DNA from 2 places in the Lysobacter sp. Soil_N_23 genome. Region 2 is predicted to be linked to the other one. Evidence: riboswitches for the same ligand, from Rfam matches in the RefSeq annotation. Region 2 holds a riboswitch; the other holds the start of a gene.
The links. A riboswitch is a leader RNA that binds a small molecule or an ion and turns the genes downstream of it on or off. The one in region 2 is predicted to bind cobalamin.

Region 1: it holds a riboswitch for cobalamin, as region 2 does, so the genes downstream of both, btuB (TonB-dependent vitamin B12 receptor) here and metE (5-methyltetrahydropteroyltriglutamate--homocysteine S-methyltransferase) in region 2, are expected to answer to the same signal.

Annotation. Positions count from the first base shown of each region.
Region 1 covers NZ_JBDGKY010000007.1:119,861-130,312, forward strand. Annotated here, with positions in the region: gene AC3A3X_RS07780 (multidrug efflux RND transporter permease subunit) at 1-3,060, opposite strand, end outside; gene AC3A3X_RS07785 (efflux RND transporter periplasmic adaptor subunit) at 3,070-4,257, opposite strand; gene bioD (dethiobiotin synthase) at 4,421-5,110, opposite strand; gene AC3A3X_RS07795 (GAF domain-containing protein) at 5,174-5,659, shown strand; gene AC3A3X_RS07800 (TfoX/Sxy family protein) at 5,656-6,045, shown strand; cobalamin riboswitch at 6,304-6,523, shown strand; gene btuB (TonB-dependent vitamin B12 receptor) at 6,679-8,553, shown strand; gene AC3A3X_RS07810 (aromatic ring-hydroxylating oxygenase subunit alpha) at 8,778-9,887, shown strand; gene AC3A3X_RS07815 (DUF998 domain-containing protein) at 10,288-10,452, opposite strand, start outside.
Region 2 covers NZ_JBDGKY010000015.1:55,278-65,729, forward strand. Annotated here, with positions in the region: gene AC3A3X_RS12380 (MBL fold metallo-hydrolase) at 1-141, opposite strand, end outside; gene AC3A3X_RS12385 (S1/P1 nuclease) at 191-994, opposite strand; gene AC3A3X_RS12390 (OmpW/AlkL family protein) at 1,079-1,702, opposite strand; gene gap (type I glyceraldehyde-3-phosphate dehydrogenase) at 1,899-2,903, shown strand; gene AC3A3X_RS12400 (group III truncated hemoglobin) at 3,416-3,826, shown strand; gene AC3A3X_RS12405 (glycosyltransferase family 39 protein) at 3,823-5,334, opposite strand; gene metE (5-methyltetrahydropteroyltriglutamate--homocysteine S-methyltransferase) at 5,473-7,749, opposite strand; cobalamin riboswitch at 7,936-8,116, opposite strand; gene AC3A3X_RS12415 (acyl-CoA thioesterase) at 8,191-8,556, opposite strand; gene AC3A3X_RS12420 (ribonucleotide-diphosphate reductase subunit beta) at 8,639-9,649, opposite strand; gene AC3A3X_RS12425 (ribonucleoside-diphosphate reductase subunit alpha) at 9,887-10,452, opposite strand, start outside.

The sequences.
Region 1 (10,452 bases), on a different contig from region 2:
CAGCAGGCCCAGGAACGTCGCAAACAGCATGCCGCCGATCACGCCGGTGCCGATCGCATGGCGCGAGTTGGCGCCGGCGCCGGTGGAGATGGCCAGCGGGAACACGCCCATGATGAACGCGAACGAGGTCATCAGGATCGGACGGAAGCGCAGGTGCGCCGCTTCGATCGTCGCTTCGCGCAGCGTCTTGCCGTGCTGGCGCTGCTCAATGGCGAACTCGACGATCAGGATCGCGTTCTTCGCCGCCAGGCCAATCACCGTGATCAGGCCGATCTTGAAGTAGATGTCGTTGGGCAGGCCGCGCATCAGCGAGAACAACACCGCGCCCAGCGCACCCAGCGGCACCACCAGCAGCACCGCCACCGGCACCGACCAGCTCTCGTACAACGCCGCCAGGCACAGGAACACCACCAGGATCGACAGCGCCAACAGCGCCGGTGCCTGGTTGCCCGAGAGGATTTCCTGGTACGACTGGCCGGTCCAGTCATAGCCGAAGCCTTCCGGCAGGTCCTCCTCGACGATCTTCTGCATCTCGTTCATCGCCTCGCCCGAGCTGTGGCCCGGTGCCTGCGAACCGACGATCTCCACCGCCGAGTAACCGTTGTAACGGGTCAGCGACGGCGATGCGGTGATCCAGTGGCTCTTGACCACGTTCGACAGCGGGATCATCGCGCCGTTGGGATCGGTGTCGTCGGCATCGCCATCGGGGCTGGGCGTGTAGAAATTGGCCAGCGAACCCGGACCGGTGCGGTACGGCGCGTCGGCCTGCATGGTCACGCGCTTGACGCGGCCGGAGTCGACGAAGTCGTTGACGTACACCGGCGCCAGCATCAGCTGGATCGAGTTGTAGATGTCCGACACCGACAGGCCCATCGACTGCGCCTGCACGCGATCGACGTCAAGCTTGAGCTGCGGTGACTCCTCGAGCTGGTTCGGACGCACGGCGGTGAGCGCGGGGTTCTGGTTGGCCTTGCCCAGCAGCGTGTTGCGCGCCTCTGCGAGCGCGTCACGACCCTTGCCGCCGCGATCCTGCAGGTACATGTCGAAACCGCCGAACTGGCCCAGGCCGCTGACCGTAGGCAGGTTGATCACGAAGATCTGCGCGTCGCGGATGCCATACAGCGCCATGTTGGCGTTCTGGATGAACTCGCTGGCGGTGACCTTGCGGTCTTCCCACGGCTTGAGGCGGATGAAGGCGATGCCGACGTTCTCGCCCTGGCCAACGAAGCTGAAGCCGGAGACCTGGAAGATGCCGTCGAAGCCTTCCTGCTTCTGCATGGTCTCGCGGACCTGGTCGAGCACGACGTTGGTGCGGGTGATCGAGGCGCCCGGCGGCAGGCCGATCAGGGCGATCGCATAGCCCTGGTCTTCCTCGGGCAGGAAGCTGCCGGGCATGCGCGTGAACAGGAAGCCGCACAGCACCACCAGCAGGCCGAACACCATCATCCAGCGCGGCGTGTGCTTGATCGCACCGCCGATATGGCCGATGTAGGTGCTGCTGACCTTGTCGTACAACTTGTTGAAGTTGCGGAAGACGAAGTTGTCGCGGTGGTGGTCGGCCGTCGGCTTGAGCAGCGTGGCGCACAGCGCCGGGGTGAAGCCCAGGGCCAGGAACGCCGAGAAGAACATCGCCATGGCGATGGTGATGGCGAACTGCTTGTAGATCTCACCGGCCGAACCGCCCTGGAATGCCGACGGGATGAACACCGCCGCCAACACCACGGTGATCGCCACGACCGCACCGCTGATCTGGCTCATCGACTTGCGCGTGGCCGCCTTCGGCGACAGGCCTTCCTCGGTCATGATGCGTTCGACATTCTCGATCACCACGATCGCGTCGTCGACCACGATGCCGATCGCCAGCACCATGCCGAACAAGCTGAGCTGGTTGATCGTGAAGCCGATGAAGTACATGCCCAGGAACGTGCCAAGCAGCGCGATCGGGATCACCAGGGTCGGGATCAGCGTCGCGCGCAGGTTCTGCAGGAAGATCAGCATCACCAGGAAGACGAGCACGATCGCCTCGAACAGGGTCTTGATCACTTCCTTGATCGAGACCGAGACGAAGGTCGAGCTGTCGTACGGCGCGAACCAGCTCACGCCCGGCGGGAAGGTGCTCTGCAGCTCCTCCATGCGCGCATAGATGGCTTCGGCCACGCCCAGTGCGTTGGCGCCCGGTGCCAGCTGGACGGCGAAGCCGGCGGCCGGCTGGCCGTCCCAGCGGCTGTCGAAGCCGTACGCGGTCGCGCCAAGGCCGATGCGGGCGACGTCGCGCAGGCGCACGCTGGTGCCGTCGGTGTTGGTGCGCAGGATGATGTTGCCGAACTGTTCGGGCGTGCTGAAGCGGCCCTCGGCCGACACCGTCGCGGTGAACGCCTGCCCGGCCGGTGCCGGATCGGCGCCGATCTTGCCGGCGGCGAACTGCACGTTCTGGCCGCGCACGGCGGTCAGCACCTGCGTCGCCGACAGGCCGTAGCCGCGCAGCTTGTCCGGGTTCAGCCAGATGTTCATGGCGTATTCGCTGCCGAACTGCTGGGTGCTGCCCACGCCCGGCACGCGCGCGATCTGGTCGAGCACGCGCGACCCGATGATGTCGCTGAGGCTGTCGCGGTCGAAGCGCTCGCTGTCGGCGCGCAGTGCCACCACCATCAGGAAGCCGGCGTTGGCCTTGGCCACCACCACGCCCTGCTGGGTCACTTCGGTCGGCAGTCGCGGCGTTGCCAGCGCGACCTTGTTCTGCACCTGCACCTGGGCGATGTCCGGGTCGGTGCCCGGTGCGAACGTCAGGGTGATGTTGGAGCCGCCGCTCGAACTGGACGAGGAGTTGAAGTAGACGAGGTTGTCGATGCCGGTGAGCTGCTGCTCGATCACCTGCGTGACCGCGCCTTCGGCCGTCTCGGCGCTCGCGCCCGGGTACGACGCCGATACGGTGACCTGCGGTGGCGCGATGCTCGGGTACGACTCGACACCGAGGTTGAAGATCGCCAGCACGCCGCACAGCGATATCAGGATCGCGATGACCCAGGCGAAGACCGGGTGGTTGATGAAGAATCTGGACATGGCGGGGGGTCAGTCCTTGTTTGCCTGCGCCTCGGCGGCAGGCTTGGCGACAGGCTTTGCGTCCTGGGCAGGCGTGCCGGCAGCGGCCACCGGCGCGGCCTTCGCCGGCTGGCCCGGCGTTGCGCGCTGGATGCCCGAGACGACGATCTGGTCGCCGGCGGCCAGGCCGCTGCTGACGACCCAGTTGTCGCCCTGCAGGCGATCGGTGACGACATCCTTGCGCGCGACCTTGCCGTCGGCTCCGACCACCAGCACGTACGGACTCTTGGCATCGCGCAGCAGGCCGACCTGCGGCACGAGGTAGGCGTTGGCCTGCTCGCCGAGCGTCGCCTTCAGCGTCACGTAGGTACCGGGCAGCAGGTGCTTGTCCGGATTGGGGATGCGTGCGCGCATCGCGATCGCACCGGTGGCCGGATCGACCACGTCGCCGGAGAAGTCCATGGTGCCGGTGCGCTGGTAGGTGCTGCCGTCGGGCAGGATCACTTCGACCTGGCCCTCGCCGGTGCCGGCGCCGGTGCGGGCGCGACGGATCTGCTCGAGCTCGGTGACGCTGACCGAGAAGTTCACGTACAGCGGATCGATCTGGTCGACGGTGGTCAGCAGCGTCGCATCGTCCTGACCGACCAGTGCGCCCTCGGTGACCTGCTGCTTGCCGGCACGGCCGCTGATCGGCGCACGCACGGTGGCGTAACCCAGGTTGATGCGAGCATCGGCCAGCGCGGCCTGCGCCTGCTTCACCGCGGCGGCGGAGCTGCGTTCGGCGGCCAGGGCGTTGTCGAGATCGGACTGCGAGACGAACTTCGCCGGCGCCAGGCGGCGGGCGCGATCGGCCGCGGCCTTGGCATTGGCATACGTCGCTTCCGCTGCCGCGAGCGCGGCCTGCGACTGGCCGGTCGACGCCTTCAGCTGGTCCGGATCGATCTGGAACAGCACCTGCCCCGCCTTCACGTCGGTGCCTTCGTCATACAGGCGCTGCTTGAGCACGCCCGGCACGCGGGCACGCACGTCGGCGCTGCGGAACGCGGCCAGACGACCGACGAGTTCCTTCTGCAGCGGCACGTTGCCGGGCTGCAACTTGACGACGCCAACTTCCGGAGGAGGCATGCCGCCCCCCTGTGCCTGATCCTTGCCGCCACAGGCGGTGAGTGCGAGGGCCAACGCGGCGGCCATTGCCACCGAGCGCGGGTTCTTGACCATGGGGGAGGACTCCGATTCCGTCATGTACGAGCGATGATGCTCAGATTGGTTTAATTCCTATACCGTCCAGTCTAGCATTCTGAGTCTTCCGCCCACCCCCCAGAAGTCACACGGAGGGGCATCAGGCCGGATCAAGCACAGGAAGGCCCGGATGCGGACCGTTTCAAGCGCTGATCGGTGCCAGCAGATGGGCCAGTGCGGCTGGGTCGGGCCGATCGCGGAAAGGCAGCCGTCCCCAGCAAGGTATCGGCAGGCGCTGCCGCAGCAACGTGAAGTTGTCGTCGGCGCGCGCCATCTGCGGATCGATGTCGTTGGCGATCCAGCCGGCCAGGCGCAAACCATCGGCGCTGATCGCGCGCGCGGTCAGTCGCGCGTGATTGATGCAGCCCAGGCGCAGGCCGACCACCATCACCACCGGCAGGTCCAGCGCGCGCACCAGGTCGGCCTGGTCGAGGTCGGCCGACAGCGGTGCAGCCCAGCCACCCACGCCTTCCACCACTACCGCATCGGTCATCGCCGACAGGCGTGCATACGCCTCCAGGATCGGCTGCAGCTGCACCGTCACGCCGGCATCGGCTGCGGCCAGTTCCGGTGCCAGCGGCTGCAGCAGTGCATAGGGATTGACGTCGTCATAGGCCGGGCGCGGCTCGCTGGCCGCCTGCAGCAGCAGCGCATCTTCATTGCGCAGACCGTCGGCGGTGACCTCGCAGCCGCTGGCGAGCGGCTTCATGCCGACCGCACGCAGGCCGCGTGCGCGCAGCGCGTGCAGCAAGGTCGCAGTGGCCAGTGATTTGCCGATGCCGGTGTCGGTGCCGGTGACGAACCAGCCGGCACCGCCATCACGCCTGTTCATCGCCGGACCGCCCATCCCAAGCTCGAGGGCCACACGCTGGTAGACTGCGGGAAAGAGGCATTTATGTTCACCAGCGAAAGTCTAAGCGGGCCCAAGCCCGAACAGTACGCACAGTTGCTCGAGCAGGCGCGGGCGCTGGTGCACGGCGAACGCGACCGCGTAGCCAATGCCGCCAACCTGTCGGCCCTGGTCTACCACTCCCTGCCGGGCCTGAACTGGGTCGGTTTCTATCTGTTCGATGGCACCGAACTGGTGGTCGGCCCGTTCCAGGGGCTGCCGGCCTGCATCCGGATTCCGCTCGACAAGGGCGTCTGCGGGGCCGCCGCGACCACCCGCCAGACCCAGCGGATCGCCGACGTCCACGCCTTCCCTGGCCACATTGCCTGCGATTCTGCGTCTAACTCTGAACTGGTCGTGCCACTTGTGGGGGGGGATGGCCAGCTGATCGGCGTGTTCGATCTGGACAGCCCGCACTTCGACCGCTTCGACGCCGACGACCAGCGCGGCCTGGAAGCGATTGCCCAGGCTTTCGTGGAGTCGCTGGCATGACTATCGGTAAGGGCGGGGAAAAAGGCGCAGACAAGCTGCGCAACATCGGCCCCAAGTCGGCGGCCTGGTTGCGCCAGGTAGGACTGCGCTCGCGCGAGGACCTGACCGCGATCGGCACGGTCGAGGCGTTCATGCGGGTCAAGCGCGCCGGCTTCAAGCCGACGCTGAACCTGCTGTACGCCATCGAAGGCGCGCTGCAGGACTGCCATTGGCAGGAGATCTCCGACGAACGCCGCAGCGAACTGATCGCCGCCACCGAAGCGGCCATCGCCCTGCTGCCGCCGCCGCGCTACCGCCCGCCGGCAGGCCCGGTGACGACGACCCAGGTCGCCGAGGAAACGATGGCGATGCCGTCGCTGCTGGACGAGCCGGCAGACCGGGACTGAGGGTTTTGCCGTCGGTTACCGTCATCCCGGCGAACGCCGGGACCCAGGCCATCACGCCTTCCGCCACCTCACGTCGTCCCGGCGAAAGCCGGGACCCATTTGCTCTGCCTGCCGCGACAACGTCAAAGACAACGTCACTAGGTCCCCGCCTTCGCGGGGATGACGGTGAGGTGCTCATGACGGTGAGGGTGGTGATGACGGTGAGGGCCCCGGATGGCGGCGCCGGGCTCATTTGGGCAGCGACCTGCTAATCGCGTAGACTGCGCCCCGCTTCGAGGTGACCCGGCGGCGTCCTGCCGACGGGTTGAAACGGGAAGCCGGTGACGTCCCCGCAGGGACCATTCCGGCACTGCCCCCGCAACGGTAAGCGAGTACAAGCGCTGCATCCGCCACTGTGCATGTCACGGGAAGGCGCGGCGCCGGAGAGCACAAGCCTCCACTCGCGAGTCCGGAGACCGGCCTGGAAGCAGGGTCACGCGCCTTCACCGGCGCTGCCCACCCCTGGTTGCGATGCGGAGGGCATCGCGGCGGCGACGTTGGCGCCGTGCGCCCACACCGCAGCCTCGTGCACTCTCCTTTCGCGACTTCCCCAGTTGCCCGTCACGGCCCGAGCCGTGCGTTGGAGAATCATCGATGCAATTGCGTACTCTGTCCCTCGCCGTCGCGTGCCTGCTCGCCGCACCCGCGGTCGCCCACGCGCAGGACACCGCTGGCGCCACCGACCCGACCGACCTCGACCAGGTCATTGTCACCGCCAACCGCACCGCGATCAGCGTCAACGATGCGCTGGCACCGGTGGAAGTCATCGACGCCGAACAGATCCGCCACAGCCAGGCACGCTCGCTGCCCGACCTGCTGCGCGGCCGCGCCGGCATCTCGATGTCCAACCAGGGCGGCAACGGCAAGCTCACCACGCTGTTCCTGCGCGGCGCCGAATCCGACCACGTGCTGGTGCTGGTCGACGGCATCCGCGTCGGCTCGGCGACCTCGGGCCTGACCGCATTCCAGGACCTGCCGATCGAAATGATCGACCGCGTCGAGATCGTCCGCGGCCCGCGTTCGAGCCTGTACGGCGCCGACGCCATCGGCGGCGTGATCCAGGTGTTCACGCGTCGCGACAAGCACGCCTTCGCCCCGCGCGTGCGCTTCGACGGCGGCAGCAACGACACCCTCGGTTACGGCGTCGGTTTCGGCGGCGGCAATGACCGCGGCTGGTTCGGTGCCGACTACCAGCACACCCGCACCAGCGGCATCAACGCCTGCAACGGCTTCTTCGACCCGACCACGTTCGACGGTGCCGGCTGCTTCATCGCCATGGACTCGCAGCCCGACCGCGATGGTTACGAAAAGGACGCACTGTCGCTGCGCGGTGGCATCAACCTGACCGAGCAGTGGAGCCTGGAAGGCCACGCCCTGCGCAACGAAGGCGACAACGAGTTCGACGGCGACTTCACCGACCGCGCCGAAACCGTCCAGCAGGTCATCGGCGGCAAGCTGCGCTGGCACCCGTCCGACCGCGTCGACGTCCACCTGACCGCGGGCCGCAACGTCGACTCGTCCGACAACTTCCTCGGCGACACCTACCTCGACTTCTTCAGCACCGACCGCGACAGCGCCACGCTGCAAGGCGACTTCGGCGTTGCCACCAACCAGTTGCTCAGCGTCGGCCTGGACTGGCTCAACGACAGCGTCGAGAGCACCACGCAGTACGACGAGGACGAGCGCGACAACAAGGCCGCGTTCGTGCAGTACCAGGGCAAGTTCGGCGCGCAGTCGCTCGAGGCCAGCGTGCGCCGTGACGACAACGAGCAGTTCGGCGGCCACACCACCGGCGGCGCGGCCTGGGGCCTGGTGTTCGCCGACAACTGGCGCGTCACCGCCGGCTACGGCAGCGCGTTCAAGGCACCGACCTTCAACGAGCTGTACTACCCGTTCTTCGGCAACCCCAACCTGCGTCCCGAGGACTCCGAGACCTGGGAACTCGGCCTGGCCTACCTGGGTGACGGCTTCAACGTCCACCTCGACACCTTCAGCACCGACGTCGACGACCTGATCGCCTTCGATGCCGCGATCAACCTGCCCAACAACGTCGAGAGCGCGCGCATGCAGGGTGCCGAGCTGTCGGCGGATGCCACCATCGCCGACTGGACCATCAACGGCGCGATCAGCTACCTCGACAGCGAGAACCGCCGCGGCTTCTACGAGGGCAACGACCTGGCCCGTCGTGCCAGGAACAGCGCCCGCCTCGACGTCGACCGCGCCTTCGGTGCGTTCCGCATCGGCCTGACCGCCGTCGGCGAAGGTTCGCGTTTTGATGACGTCGCCAACACCCGCCGCCTCGGCGGCTACGGCACCCTCGACCTGCGCGCCGAGTACGCCCTCACCCGCGACCTGACCCTGCAGGCGCGCGTGGCGAACGTGTTCGACCGCGATTACGAGACTGTGGCGTTCTACAACCAGCCAGGCCGCGAGTGGTTCCTGACGCTGCGCTATGCGCCGGTGAACTGAGGCGTCGCTTCGATCCACAGAAAGGCCCGGCAATGCCGGGCCTTTTTTGTTTCCTGTAGGAGCGAGCTTGCTCGCGATCAGCCGTCACCGGCGCCGGTAACGGTGGGTCGCGAGCAAGCTCGCTCCTACGGGGCGGCCCGGGCACCTCCGGGCTGCGGCAGACGCATTGACACCATCGTCGTCGCGGGCAAATCTTGCCGTGGGGAAGCATCAGGGCGAGGCGAATGAATTCATCCGTAGCAGATCTGCTGGGCCAGTACGACCCGACCTTGCCGCTGGCGGAGGCCTCGACCATTCCTGCCTCCTGGTACGTCGACGAGCGCATCGGCGAGCGCGAGAAGCGCACGACGTTCTCGCGTTCGTGGCAGATGGCCGGGCGCCTGGACCAGTTGCGCGAGCCCGGGCAGTACGTCACCTGCGAGATCGCCGGGGAGCCCATCCTGGTCGTGCGCGGCAGCGACGGCGAGCTGCGCGGCTTCTTCAACGTCTGCCGCCACCATGCCGCGGCGGTGATGACCGAGCCGTCGGGCTGTGCGCAGAACCTGCGCTGCCCTTACCACGGCTGGACCTACACGCTGGAGGGTGCGCTCAAGGGCACGCCGAGCTTCAACAGCGAATGCCATTTCGACCGGTCGCAGCACGGGCTGGCACCGGTGGCCACGGCTGTCTGGGAGAACTGGGTGTTCGTGCGCCTGGATGCACAGGGGCCGAGCCTGGAGGAATTCCTCGGCGCCGACCTGATCGGGCAGATCCGCCCGCTGCAGCTGTCGAAGCTGCACTTCTTCGAACGCCGCCATTACCTGTTCGACTGCAACTGGAAGGTGTTCGTCGACAACTACCTCGACGGTGGCTACCACGTGCCGCACCTGCACAAGGGTCTGGACAGCGTCCTGGACTACAAGAACTACGCCATCGAGAACGGCGGCCGCTTCTGCCTGCAGTCGAGTCCGCTGACCACGGCCAAGGCGCAGGAGGACTACGCCGCGGTGCGCAAGGGGGATCGTGCGCTGTACTACTGGATGCACCCGAACCTGATGATCAACTGGTACGAGGGCATGATGGACACCAACCTCGTGCTGCCGCTGGGCGTCAACCAGACCGAGGTGATCTTCGATTTCTGGTTCGACGATGTGTCGGAGGCGGCGTATGCGCGCAACCGCGCCAGCGTCGATGTCGGGCAGCAGATCCAGGACGAGGACATGGCGATCTGCAAGTCGGTGCAGCGCGGGTTGCATTCGCGTGCTTATTCGACCGGGCGGCTGTCGGTGCGGCGCGAGGCGGGGGAGCATTTGTTTCATCGGTTGTTGCATGAGGATCTGAGCGCGGGCGGGTGAGGGCCCCGACCCGTCATCACTACCTCACCGTCTCACCGTCCCACCGACCTCACCGTCTTCACCGTCCTCACCGTCATCCCGGCGTACGCCGGGATCCAGGCCCGTAGCGCATCAGTTTCCCCACATCATCTCGCCCCTTAACCGTCATCTCGTCCCTTAACCGTCATCCCGGCGAAAGCCGGGATCCATTTGCCGTTGATGTTGCACGAAAGTCGCTGGGTCCCCGCCTTCGCGGGGATGACGGGCTTTTGGTCGCGGCGGGGGAGAGCAACGTCCATGGATTCCCGCCTGCGCGGGAATGACGAGGTGGAGGTTCCCGCCTTCGCGGAAATGACGGGGTGGTGGTTCCCGCCTTCGCGGGAATGACGGGGTGGACTTCGCGGGATGACGTGCAGCCGCCCTACTCCGGCGTTGGCGGCGTATCCCCAACCGGCTGCAGCCTCACGAGCTGCTCATGTCGCAACCACCACGCGGCAGTTCCCAGCCACAGCAGGATCATCGAGATCAACGTCTTCTGCCGCAGGCCTTCCGGCATGCCGTGCCAGTAGGCGTAGATCCACAGTGC
Region 2 (10,452 bases):
CGTCGTCGAGGTGCGCCCGGCCTTGGCATCGAAATCCAGGACCGCGTCGATCACCACCGCGGCCTGCCCGGCGGGTTCGTGCACGACGTAGCTCCAGGTGTTGCTGTCGGCGTGGAAGAACGGCTGGACCTGGGGTTTCATCGTCTTGTCCGGGGTGGAACCGTGCCGGCAGTCTAGGCCGGTATGGGCCTTAGCGTCGGGCAAGCGCTGCGTTGAGGGTCGCCGCGAGCTCGGCGCCGGCAAGCCGCAGCTGCGCCTCGGCCACGGGGCGCCATGCCAGCAGGTAGTCCGGGCCGATCTTCGCGCGGGCCGGATAGAAACCCGGGCGCCTGACGATCGCACAGGAGGCTTCGGCCCAGGCCGCGGACTGCGGCGGCAGGGGCTTGCCGGCCGTCGGCGTCGCCGCCGGCATCGCGCGCAGGCGTTGCAGGTAGGACGGCTCGTCCAGACCGGTGTCCTTGAGCATGCCGCTGTCCCACAGCGAATGCAGGTTGCTACCGCTACCGTCGAGGCTCACCTGGAAGTCGTTGCCGCCCTTGTCGTGGCCATAACCGGCATGCAGCGGCTGGTGGACATCACCGACGAAATGGACGACGAACTTCAGCGCCTGCAGCCGTTCCGCCTTCGGTCGCTTCGTGTCGGCGAGGATCGCGGTCTGCGCGCGGATCGCCTCGACCACGCAGTCGCCGTTGCGGCAATGACGCGGCTGCTCGTAGACGCAGCCGTCCTCGGCGATGTTGACGTAATGCCACTTGCCGGTGCGCTTGCCCAGGTCGGGGTCGTTCTCGCGCAGGTCGTCGGCCCAGTTGGCGATGCCGGCCAGGGTCGGCTCCGGTTCGCCTTCGAGCAGTTGCAGGGCGGCTGCGCGGGCAGCCGGGGTCATCCCGTCCCAGGCCAGCGACGCGACCAGGCGATGGCCGAGCCGGCCCCACGCGGCAGCGGGGGCGGGCAGGAGGCTGAGGACAAGCAGGAAGGCGGTGAGGGCTCTGATCATGGCGCGCACTTTAGCCGACCTGCGATGACACTCCTTTGCGTGGCGGGGTGTTCGCGGCTGAAACGCGGCCCCGGAACGCCATGATCAGAACTTCATGACGTAGGCAGCGCCGTAGACGATCGGGTCGATCGCGACCGTGCCCAGCCTGGCGCCGTCGAGGGCGACATCGGTATCGATGTCGATCCAGCGTGCGTCGATACGGATCGCGCCGCGTTGCCCGACCGCAAAGTCGACGCCGGCATGCGCCGCCAGGCCCCAGGAGTCGTCGAGCTTGAGCTTGCTGCCGGCCAGCGCACCCGTGGTGTCCTCGCTGAAGAACGCGGTGTAGTTGATGCTCGCGCCCACGAACGGCGAGATCTTGCCTTGGCCGTTGAAGTGGTACTGCAGCGAGACTGTAGGCGGTAGCTCCTTGGTGCTGCCGACCCGGCCCAGGCCGACGATGTTGATGTCGTGCTCGAACGGCCAGGCGGCGAGGACTTCCACGCCGAGGTTGTCGCGCACGAAGTATTCGAAGGTCAGGCTCGGCTTGAAGTCGCGGTCGACGTCGACGTCGAGGGTTCCGCCGGCCAGGCGGCCGTTGTCCGACTTGGGGTCGACGGCGTGGACGCCGACGCCCAGGGTCCAGTCGCCGGCGGACTGGGCCAGGGCGGGGAGGGCGGCGCTGCCGAGGGCGAGTGCGACGGCGCAGGACAGAAGCGGCTTGTGCATGGGGGAGCCTCGTTGTAGGAGGGCTCCAGTGTCTGCAGGAGCCTGCGGACGCGCTTGATCCGGATCAAGTCGCCCCTGATCAAGTCGCCCTTGAGCCGCGGTGACCCTTTCATCCCGGGCCCGCGGGCGGGCCTGTTAGAATGGGCGTTCCCCGTCCATCCGCCGCGCCGGGCGCGGCCGCAGGAGTTTTCCAGCTATGACCATCAAGGTGGGTATCAACGGCTTCGGCCGCATCGGGCGCAACGTGCTGCGCTCGGCCGTGCAGAACTTCAATGGCGAGATCGAGATCGTCGCCATCAACGACCTGCTGGAGCCGGACTACCTGGCCTACATGCTCAGCTACGATTCCGTCCACGGCCGCTTCAAGGGCGACGTGAAGGTCGAGGGCAACACGCTGCTGGTCAACGGCAAGAAGATCCGCCTGACCCAGGAGCGCGATCCGGCCAACTTGAAGTGGGATGAAGTCGGCGCCGACGTCGTCATCGAATCCACCGGTCTGTTCCTCGACAAGGTCACCGCGCAGAAGCATCTCGATGCCGGCGCGAAGAAGGTCGTGCTGTCGGCGCCGTCGAAGGACGACACGCCGATGTTCGTCTACGGTGTGAACCACACCAAGTACAACGGCGAGGCGATCGTTTCCAACGCTTCGTGCACCACCAACTGCCTGGCGCCGATTGCCAAGGTCGTCAATGACAAGTGGGGTATCAAGCGCGGCCTGATGACCACGGTGCACGCTGCCACGGCGACGCAGAAGACCGTCGATGGTCCGTCCAACAAGGACTGGCGCGGCGGCCGCGGCATCCTGGAGAACATCATTCCGTCCAGCACCGGTGCGGCCAAGGCCGTTGGCGTGGTGATCCCGGAGCTCAACAAGAAGCTCACGGGCATGGCCTTCCGTGTGCCGACTTCTGACGTGTCGGTGGTCGATCTGACGGTCGAGCTGGAAAAGCCGGCGACCTACGCCGAGATCTGCGCGGAGATGAAGGCGCAGTCGGAAGGCGCGCTCAAGGGCATCCTGGGCTACACCGAGGACAAGGTCGTGGCGACCGACTTCCGCGGCGACGTGCGCACCTCGATCTTCGACGCCGAAGCCGGCATCGCGCTCGACGGCACCTTCGTCAAGCTGGTCAGCTGGTACGACAACGAGTGGGGCTACTCGAACAAGTGCCTCGAGATGGTCAAGGTTGTCGCCGGCAAGTAAGGCGCGCACCTGCTGCATCACGGACAAGGCCGGCATTTTGCCGGCCTTGTTTTTTTGGTTCTCCCTGCCCCTGCGTGAAGGCTCTCGGTGCTTGTCGTCCCGAACGTAGTGAGGGACCTGCTGGTGCTTTTGCGTGTTGCGTGTCGGGCTTGCGTCTGCGGAGCGGCGTCGTCCGCCGGGCCGGGGATTGCTCCGCCCCTTGGTCGGACATCCTGTCCGAATGCGGGGCGCGGGCCATCCATGGCCCGCTGCTGCGCAATCCCCGGCCCGGCGGACGACGCTTCGTAGTTTCGTTGCATGGTCTTCGGGGGCCCTCACCCCAACCCCTCTCCCGCAAGCGGGAGAGGGGCTAAAGAAGACCGTCATCCCCGCGAAGGCGGGGACCCAGCGTCGTTGCTCTGATGCTCGTCATTCCCGCGAAGGCGGGAACCCATGGACGTTGCTTCGGTTCTCCGCCAGCAAGGCGCGGCTCACCTTGTTTTCCGAACGGAACGCCCCCAGCTATGGCCGCAATGAGCGAATCCAGACAGCTTGACGAGCAACAGCTGGCGACCCTCGTAGACCGCTTCTACGAGCAGGTCCGCGTCCATCCGGAACTCGGCCCCGTCTTCAATGCCGCCATCGACGACTGGCCCGAGCACAAGCGGCTGCTGACGTCGTTCTGGTCGTCGGTCCTGCTCGGCACGCGCAGCTACCGCGGCCAGCCCATGGCCGCGCATCGGCCACACCCGATCCGCCCCGAGCATTTCGACCAATGGCTGTCGCTGTGGCAGAAGACCGCGGAGTCGCTGCTTGCACCCGAGCACGCCGCGCTGGCCTGCGAACACGCCAGCAAGATCGGCTACAGCCTGCGCTACGGCCTCGGCCTGCAGGAACGCAAGGGCGCCCTGCCGCTCGGCGTACCCATTGCCGGAAGCGCCTAACCGAACTTCTGCATCTTCGGCCACGCCTGCTGCCACGGAATGCGCAGGTCGCGGCAAATGAAGATGTCGGGGTGGTCGCGCGTTTCCTCATTAGGCACGTTGTAGCGATTGCGGACCCGACCGGCGAACACGCAATGGGCCGGTGCATCGGCGATGTCCGCGGGTGAATCGCCGAGCACTATCACCGTCTGCGGCGGCGTCGCACCATAGCCCTTGTACCAGTACGAATTGACCGGACTGATCGCCATCGGCAATCCCAGCTTCGGTCCATACAGGTTGATTGCCCCGGCCTCGCCGTAGTTGTTGGTGAACACCGCGGTGTGCTCGCGCTCGGCTGGCGGCAGTTCGTGGTAGATGCGCGCGACTTCCTCCACCAGCTCCGGCCATCCGATCTGCTCGGCGAAGTTGTCGTGCGCCGCCCGGCTGATTCGCCAGCCGGTTGAATTGACTTTGGCAAACTGCAGGCCGATCAATCCGCTGCCTATGGCCATCGCCACGACCCACACGGTCAGCAGGGCGGTGCCGGTGAGCGCGTAGCCTGCGCGCAACGGACCCTGCCGGTGCAGGAACTGCTCGATCGCGACGCAACCGGCCGCAAGCAGCATCGGATAGGCGCCGGCCAGGTAGTAGGAGCGGCCTTGGGCGAGCACGAACAGCAGCAGCGGTACCAGGTACATCCATGCGACCACCGCGTAGCGCCGGCCTGCCTTGGACAGCACCAGCCACGCCAGCCCGGCCAACCAGACTGGCAGGGCCATGAGCCCAGCGTTGCCGTACAGCTGCTCGATCAGGAAGTCCTTGGTACGGCCGATGCGCACATCGCGCGCATGGATCGACTGCAGGAAATCCAGCGAGATGAAGTCGTACCGCCACTGCCACAGTGCATTGGGCAGGAACAGCAGCAGCGACAGCACCGCACCGAGCCACAGCCAGCGGCTGCGCAGGTGCGCGCGCAGCGGCGTTGCCAGCGTCGCCACCACTATCCCGGCGACGAAGAACACCATCGTGTACTTGGTCAGCATGCCCAGGCCGATGACCGCGCCGATCGCCAGCCACCACCGCGCGTCGCCGCTGTTGACCAGTCGCAGCACCAGCCAGGCCAGCAGCACCCACCACAGGTAGTCGATGCTGACGTACTGCATCAGCCCGCCGGCGACCATCGAGAACGGCGCCAGTGCGGCGAACAGCGCAGCGACTATCTGCGTGGCGCGGGTGCCGCCCATCTCGCGCGCAATCAGGCCGGCGAGCACGGCGGCGATGCTTTGCGCCAGCGCCGCGAACACACGGAAGCCGCTGAGCGAATCGCCGAACAGCTCCAGCGAGATCCGCGCCAGTGCCGGCGTCAGCGGCGGGTAGGCGACGTAGCCCCAGGCCAGGCTGCGCGCATCGTCGAGCAGCGCCAGCTCGTCGCGATGGAAGCCATAGTGCTGGTTGCTGAAGAGCCGCAGGACGAACAGCGCGATCGCGATCAGGGCGAGCCAGACGACATGGCTGCGGGGTAAGCGCATTGGCGACATGGCAGCGACGATTCCCGTCAAGGATTTCGGCTATTTAGGCCTGCGTCCGGCCCGGATGCAATGGAGCCGGATGCAAGGGTGTGTCGCAGGCCGCCCGCCCGTGGTGCCGGGCGGGCGGCTCCATCGCTGTCAGGCCGTGGCCAGCCCCAGGCGCAGTTCGCGCGTGGCCTGGACCATCGCGCTCAGCGCTTTGCGCACTTCCGGCCAGGCGCGCGTCTTCAGGCCGCAGTCCGGGTTGACCCACAGCTGCGCCGCCGGGATCACCTGCAACGCCTTGTCCAGCAGTTCGCCGATCTCCGCCGGCGACGGCACGCGCGGGGCGTGGATGTCATACACGCCCGGGCCGATGCCGTTGGGGTAGCGGAACCTGGCGAAGGCATCGAGCAGTTCCATCCGCGAGCGCGAGGTCTCGATCGAGATCACGTCGGCATCGAGCGCGGCGACCGCGTCGATGATGTCGTTGAACTCGGCGTAGCACATGTGGGTGTGGATCTGGGTGGTGTCGGCCACCGCACCGGCGGCCAGGCCGAACGCCTCCACTGCCCAGGCCAGGTAGTGCGGCCAGTCCTCGCGTCGCAACGGCAGGCCTTCGCGCAAGGCCGGTTCGTCGATCTGGATGATGGCGATGCCGGCCGCTTCCAGCTCCAGCACTTCATCGCGCAGGGCCAGCGCGATCTGCCGGCAGGTGTCGGCGCGCGGCTGGTCGTCGCGCACGAACGACCACTGCAGGATGGTGACCGGCCCGGTCAGCATGCCCTTCACCGGATACTGCGTGCGCGACTGCGCGTAGGAGGTCCACTCCACGGTCATCGCGCGCGGCCGGCTGACGTCGCCGTACAGCACCGGCGGCTTCACGCAGCGCGAGCCGTAGCTTTGCACCCAGCCGTGGGAAGTGAAGGCGAAGCCGTCGAGCTGCTCGCCGAAGTACTCGACCATGTCGTTGCGTTCGAACTCGCCGTGCACCAGCACGTCCAGGCCGATGGCTTCCTGTTCGCGCAGGCAGTTGTCGATCTCGCGCTCCAGGAACTGGCGGTAGCCGGCGTCATCGAGCTTGCCGGCCTTGTGGTCGGCGCGTGCCTTGCGCACCAGCGACAGCTGCGGGAACGAACCGATCGTGGTGATCGGCAGCGGCGGCAGTGACAGGCGCTCGTGCTGCAGTCGCGCGCGCTGCGGATAGGGGGTGATGCGCCGGCTCATCGCCGGCACAAGGTCGGCCATCCGCGAGCGCACACCTGCGTTGCGCAGTTCCGGCGCGTTGCGATGTGCGGCGCGGGCCGCCTGTGCGGTGGAGATCGCTGTCGCCGCGGCTGCATTGTCAGCGTGGGCATCGGCGAGCAGTCGCAGCTCTTCCAGCTTCTGGCGCGCGAACGCCATGCCGCCGCGCAGGGGCTGTGGCAGCTTGCGCTCGAGCTCCAGGTCGATCGGCACGTGCAGCAGGGAGCACGAGGGCGCCAGCCATCGCACGCGCGGTCCAGCCGTGCGTACAAGCGCCAGCGCCGCATCGAGGTTGGTGCGCCACACGTTGCGCCCATCGACGATGCCGAGGCTCAGCGATCGCTCGGCCGGCCACGCTGCCAGTACGCGCCCGAGCTGCTGCGGCGCGCGTGCAAGATCAATGTGCAGTGCGCCGACCGGCAGCCCGGCGACCAGCTCCAGGTTGTCGCCCAGATCGCCGAAGTAGGTGGCGAGCAGGATCTGCGGAACGTCGGCCGCGGCCAGTGCGGCGAAGGCCCGACGATAGGCGTCGCGGTCGGCGTCGCCCAGGTCGAGTACCAGGCAGGGTTCGTCGATCTGCACCCACGATGCACCGGCGCTCTTCAACTGCTGCAGCAGTTGCACATAGGCCGGCAGCAGCGAGTCGAGCAGTTCCAGCGGGCAGCCGCCATCTTCACGCTTGCCCAGCTTGAGGAACGACACCGGGCCGAGCAGCACCGGGCGCGCCTCCAGCCCCAGCGCCTGGGCTTCACGCAGTTCGGCCAGCGGCTTGTCGCCGCGCAGGCGGAACGTCTGGTCGACCTGGAACTGCGGCACGAGGTAGTGGTAATTGCTGTCGAACCACTTGGTCATCTCCAGCGCGTGGAGGTCGTGCTGGCTGTCCTGCAGGCCGCGGGCGAGGGCGAAATAGCCCGCCAGCGGGTCTGCCTCGAACACGTCGCGGTGCGAGGGCGGGATGGCGTCGAACAGGACCGCGGTGTCGAGCACGTGGTCGTACAGGGAGAAGTCGTTGCAGGGAACGACGTCGACGCCGGCATCGCGTGACAGCTGCCAGTGCCGGGCACGCAGTTCGCGTGCGGTTGCGTGAAGGTCCGCCGATGTCGTCTGGCCTTTCCAGAACGATTCGAGGGCCTGCTTGAGTTCGCGTCGCGCGCCGATGCGCGAGAAGCCGAGATGGGTTACCTGGATCATGGTGATGTACCTGCGATGCGTTATGCATGACGCAGGGCAACGAAGGAGGGCATGGGCACGCGCCCGCTGCCGCAAGCGGCGTCGGGACCGGGACCTGCCTTCGACCTTCGCCCCCGCGGGCGAACCGGCCGCGCGGCGCGAGCCGTGCGGTCGGGGGTCGGGCGGAGGGCGTACCCTCCGGTCGGGGCAGGTCTTCGGGCTTGTGGGCGCGAGGACACCAGGTCCTCATCTACTGACCATCGCTTCCCGGGCTCAGCGCCCAGTGCATGGATGGCGGTCGTTCCCATATACCGCTGCGGGGCAGCTCCGGAATTGGACTGGCGTCCGTACCGGATTCCCTCTGGCGCCGCCGGTTGCCCGGCGGTACTTGTCACATCGCTCCATCTTTATGAAGCGATGATCACCACGACGCCGCTACGTTAGCCCTGCAGGCAGGAGGCGTCAATCGTCGAATGGCTTCAGCGCGGGGACCGGTGTCGGCTGGCCGTGCAGGTCGAGCGCGACCATGGTGAAGCGGCCGCGCGTGGCCAGTTGCGTGTCGCCGGTCATCAGGTCCTCGCGGTACATGTCGACTTCCACCTGCAGCGAACTGCGTCCGGTGGCGACCACGCGCGCGACCAGTTCGACCAGCGCGCCCTTGGGCACGGCGACGTGGAAGTCGATCTGTTCCGATCGTGCGGTGACCACCGTGCTGCGCGCATAGCGCGAGGCGGCGACGAAGGCGGCCTTGTCCATCCACGCCAGGGCCTGGCCGCCGAACAGGGTGCCGAGGTGGTTGGTGTGGTCGGGGAAGACTATTTCGGTCATGCGGGCTTCGGTGGGGGGCGCGGGCGCGGCCTTGCCCTCACCCCGGCCCTCTCCCGCGCGCGGGAGAGGGAGCGAAGCCGCGTCAGAACGCGGCATCGAAGGCGACCTCGCCCTGCACGCCCACCTGGTAGGCCGAGACGCGCCGCTCGAAGAAGTTGGTCACTTCCTGCACGTCCTGCAGGTCCATGAACGCGAACGGATTGGTCGCGCCGAAATGGCGCGGCATGCCCAGTTGCGCCAGGCGCTGGTCGGCGCAGTACTGCAGGTACTGGCGCATGTCCTTGGGCGAGAGGCCGGCGACGCCGCCCGACAGCACGTCCTGGGCGAACTGCATCTCGCACTCCACTGCTTCCTCCAGCATCTGCACGACCTGGCGCTGCAACTCGTCGTCGAACAGTTCCGGCTGCTCGCTGCGCGCGGTGCGGATCACTTCGAAGGCGAAGGCCATGTGGCAGCTCTCGTCGCGGAACACCCAGTTGGTGCCCGACGCCAGGCCGTGCAGCAGGCCGCGCGAACGCAGGTAGTAGACGTAGGCGAAGGCGGCGAAGAAGAACAGGCCTTCGATGCAGCAGGCGAAGCAGATCAGGTTGAGCAGGAACTGGCGACGCTGCTCCGCGGTTTCGATGCGCCGGATGTCCTGGATCGAATCGATCCACTTGAAGCAGAACTCGGCCTTGGCGCGGATCGAGGGAATGTTCTGCACCGCATCGAACGCCTTGGCGCGCGCGACCGGGTCGGGCAGGTAGGTGTCGAGCAGGGTCAGGTAGAACTGCACGTGCAGCGCTTCCTCGTACAGCTGCCGCGACAGGTACATGCGCGCCTCGGGCGCGTTGATGTGCTGGTACAGGTTAAGCACCAGGTTGTTGGCGACGATGCTGTCGCCGGTGGCGAAGAAGGCCACCAGGCGCTCGATCAGGTGGCGCTCGGCCGGTCCGAGCTTGTGCTTGAGGTCGTTGACGTCGAGCGAGAAATCGACCTCTTCCACGGTCCAGGTGTTGCGGATCGCGTCGCGGTACATCTCGTAGAACTGCGGGTAGCGCATTGGCCGCAGGGTGAGGTCGAAGCCGGGGTCGAGCAGGCGGGTGTCGGACATGGTGTTGCCTCGGTGGACCTTGCCCTTCAGGGGCGGGCGACGCTGCGTTCCGCGAGGGGAGGGAGGCAGTTCGCGCGTCGCACGCCGGCTGAAGGGAAGGTTTTCTTGTGGGTTCCCTTCTCCCGCTGGCGGGAGAAGGTGCCCGAAGGGCGGATGAGGGCGCTCTTCGCGGTGCGGGTGGAGCTGCCCTCACCCCAACCCCTCTCCCGCAAGCGGGAGAGGGGCTACGTCGGAGGGTTACTGACAGGCTTCGCAGCTTTCCGGGTTCTCCAGCGAGCACGCCACCGCTTCGACCGCGCTGTACTCCGGCTTGGCCGCCTCGACTACGCCGCTGACGGTGGCCTTGGCGATCTTCGTCGCCGGACGCGAGCGCAGGTAGTAGGTGGTCTTGAGCCCCTTCTTCCACGCGTACATGTACATCGACGACAGCTGGCCGATGTTCGGGCTCTCGATGAACAGGTTCAGCGACTGGCTCTGGTCGATGAAGGCACCACGGTCGGCGGCCATGTCGATCAGCGAACGCATCGGCAGTTCCCACGCGGTGCGATAGACCGCGCGCAGCGACTCGGGAATCTGCGTGATGCCCTGGATCGAACCTTCGGCCATCTTGATGCGGTCGCGCAGCTCCGGCGTCCACAGGCCGAGCGTCTTGAGCTCCTCGGCGAGGTAGCGGTTGACGACGAGGAAGTCGCCCGACAGCGTCTCGCGCTTGAACAGGTTCGACACCTGCGGCTCGATGCACTCGTAGCAGCCGGCGATCGAGGCGATGGTCGCGGTAGGCGCGATCGCGATCAGCAGCGAGT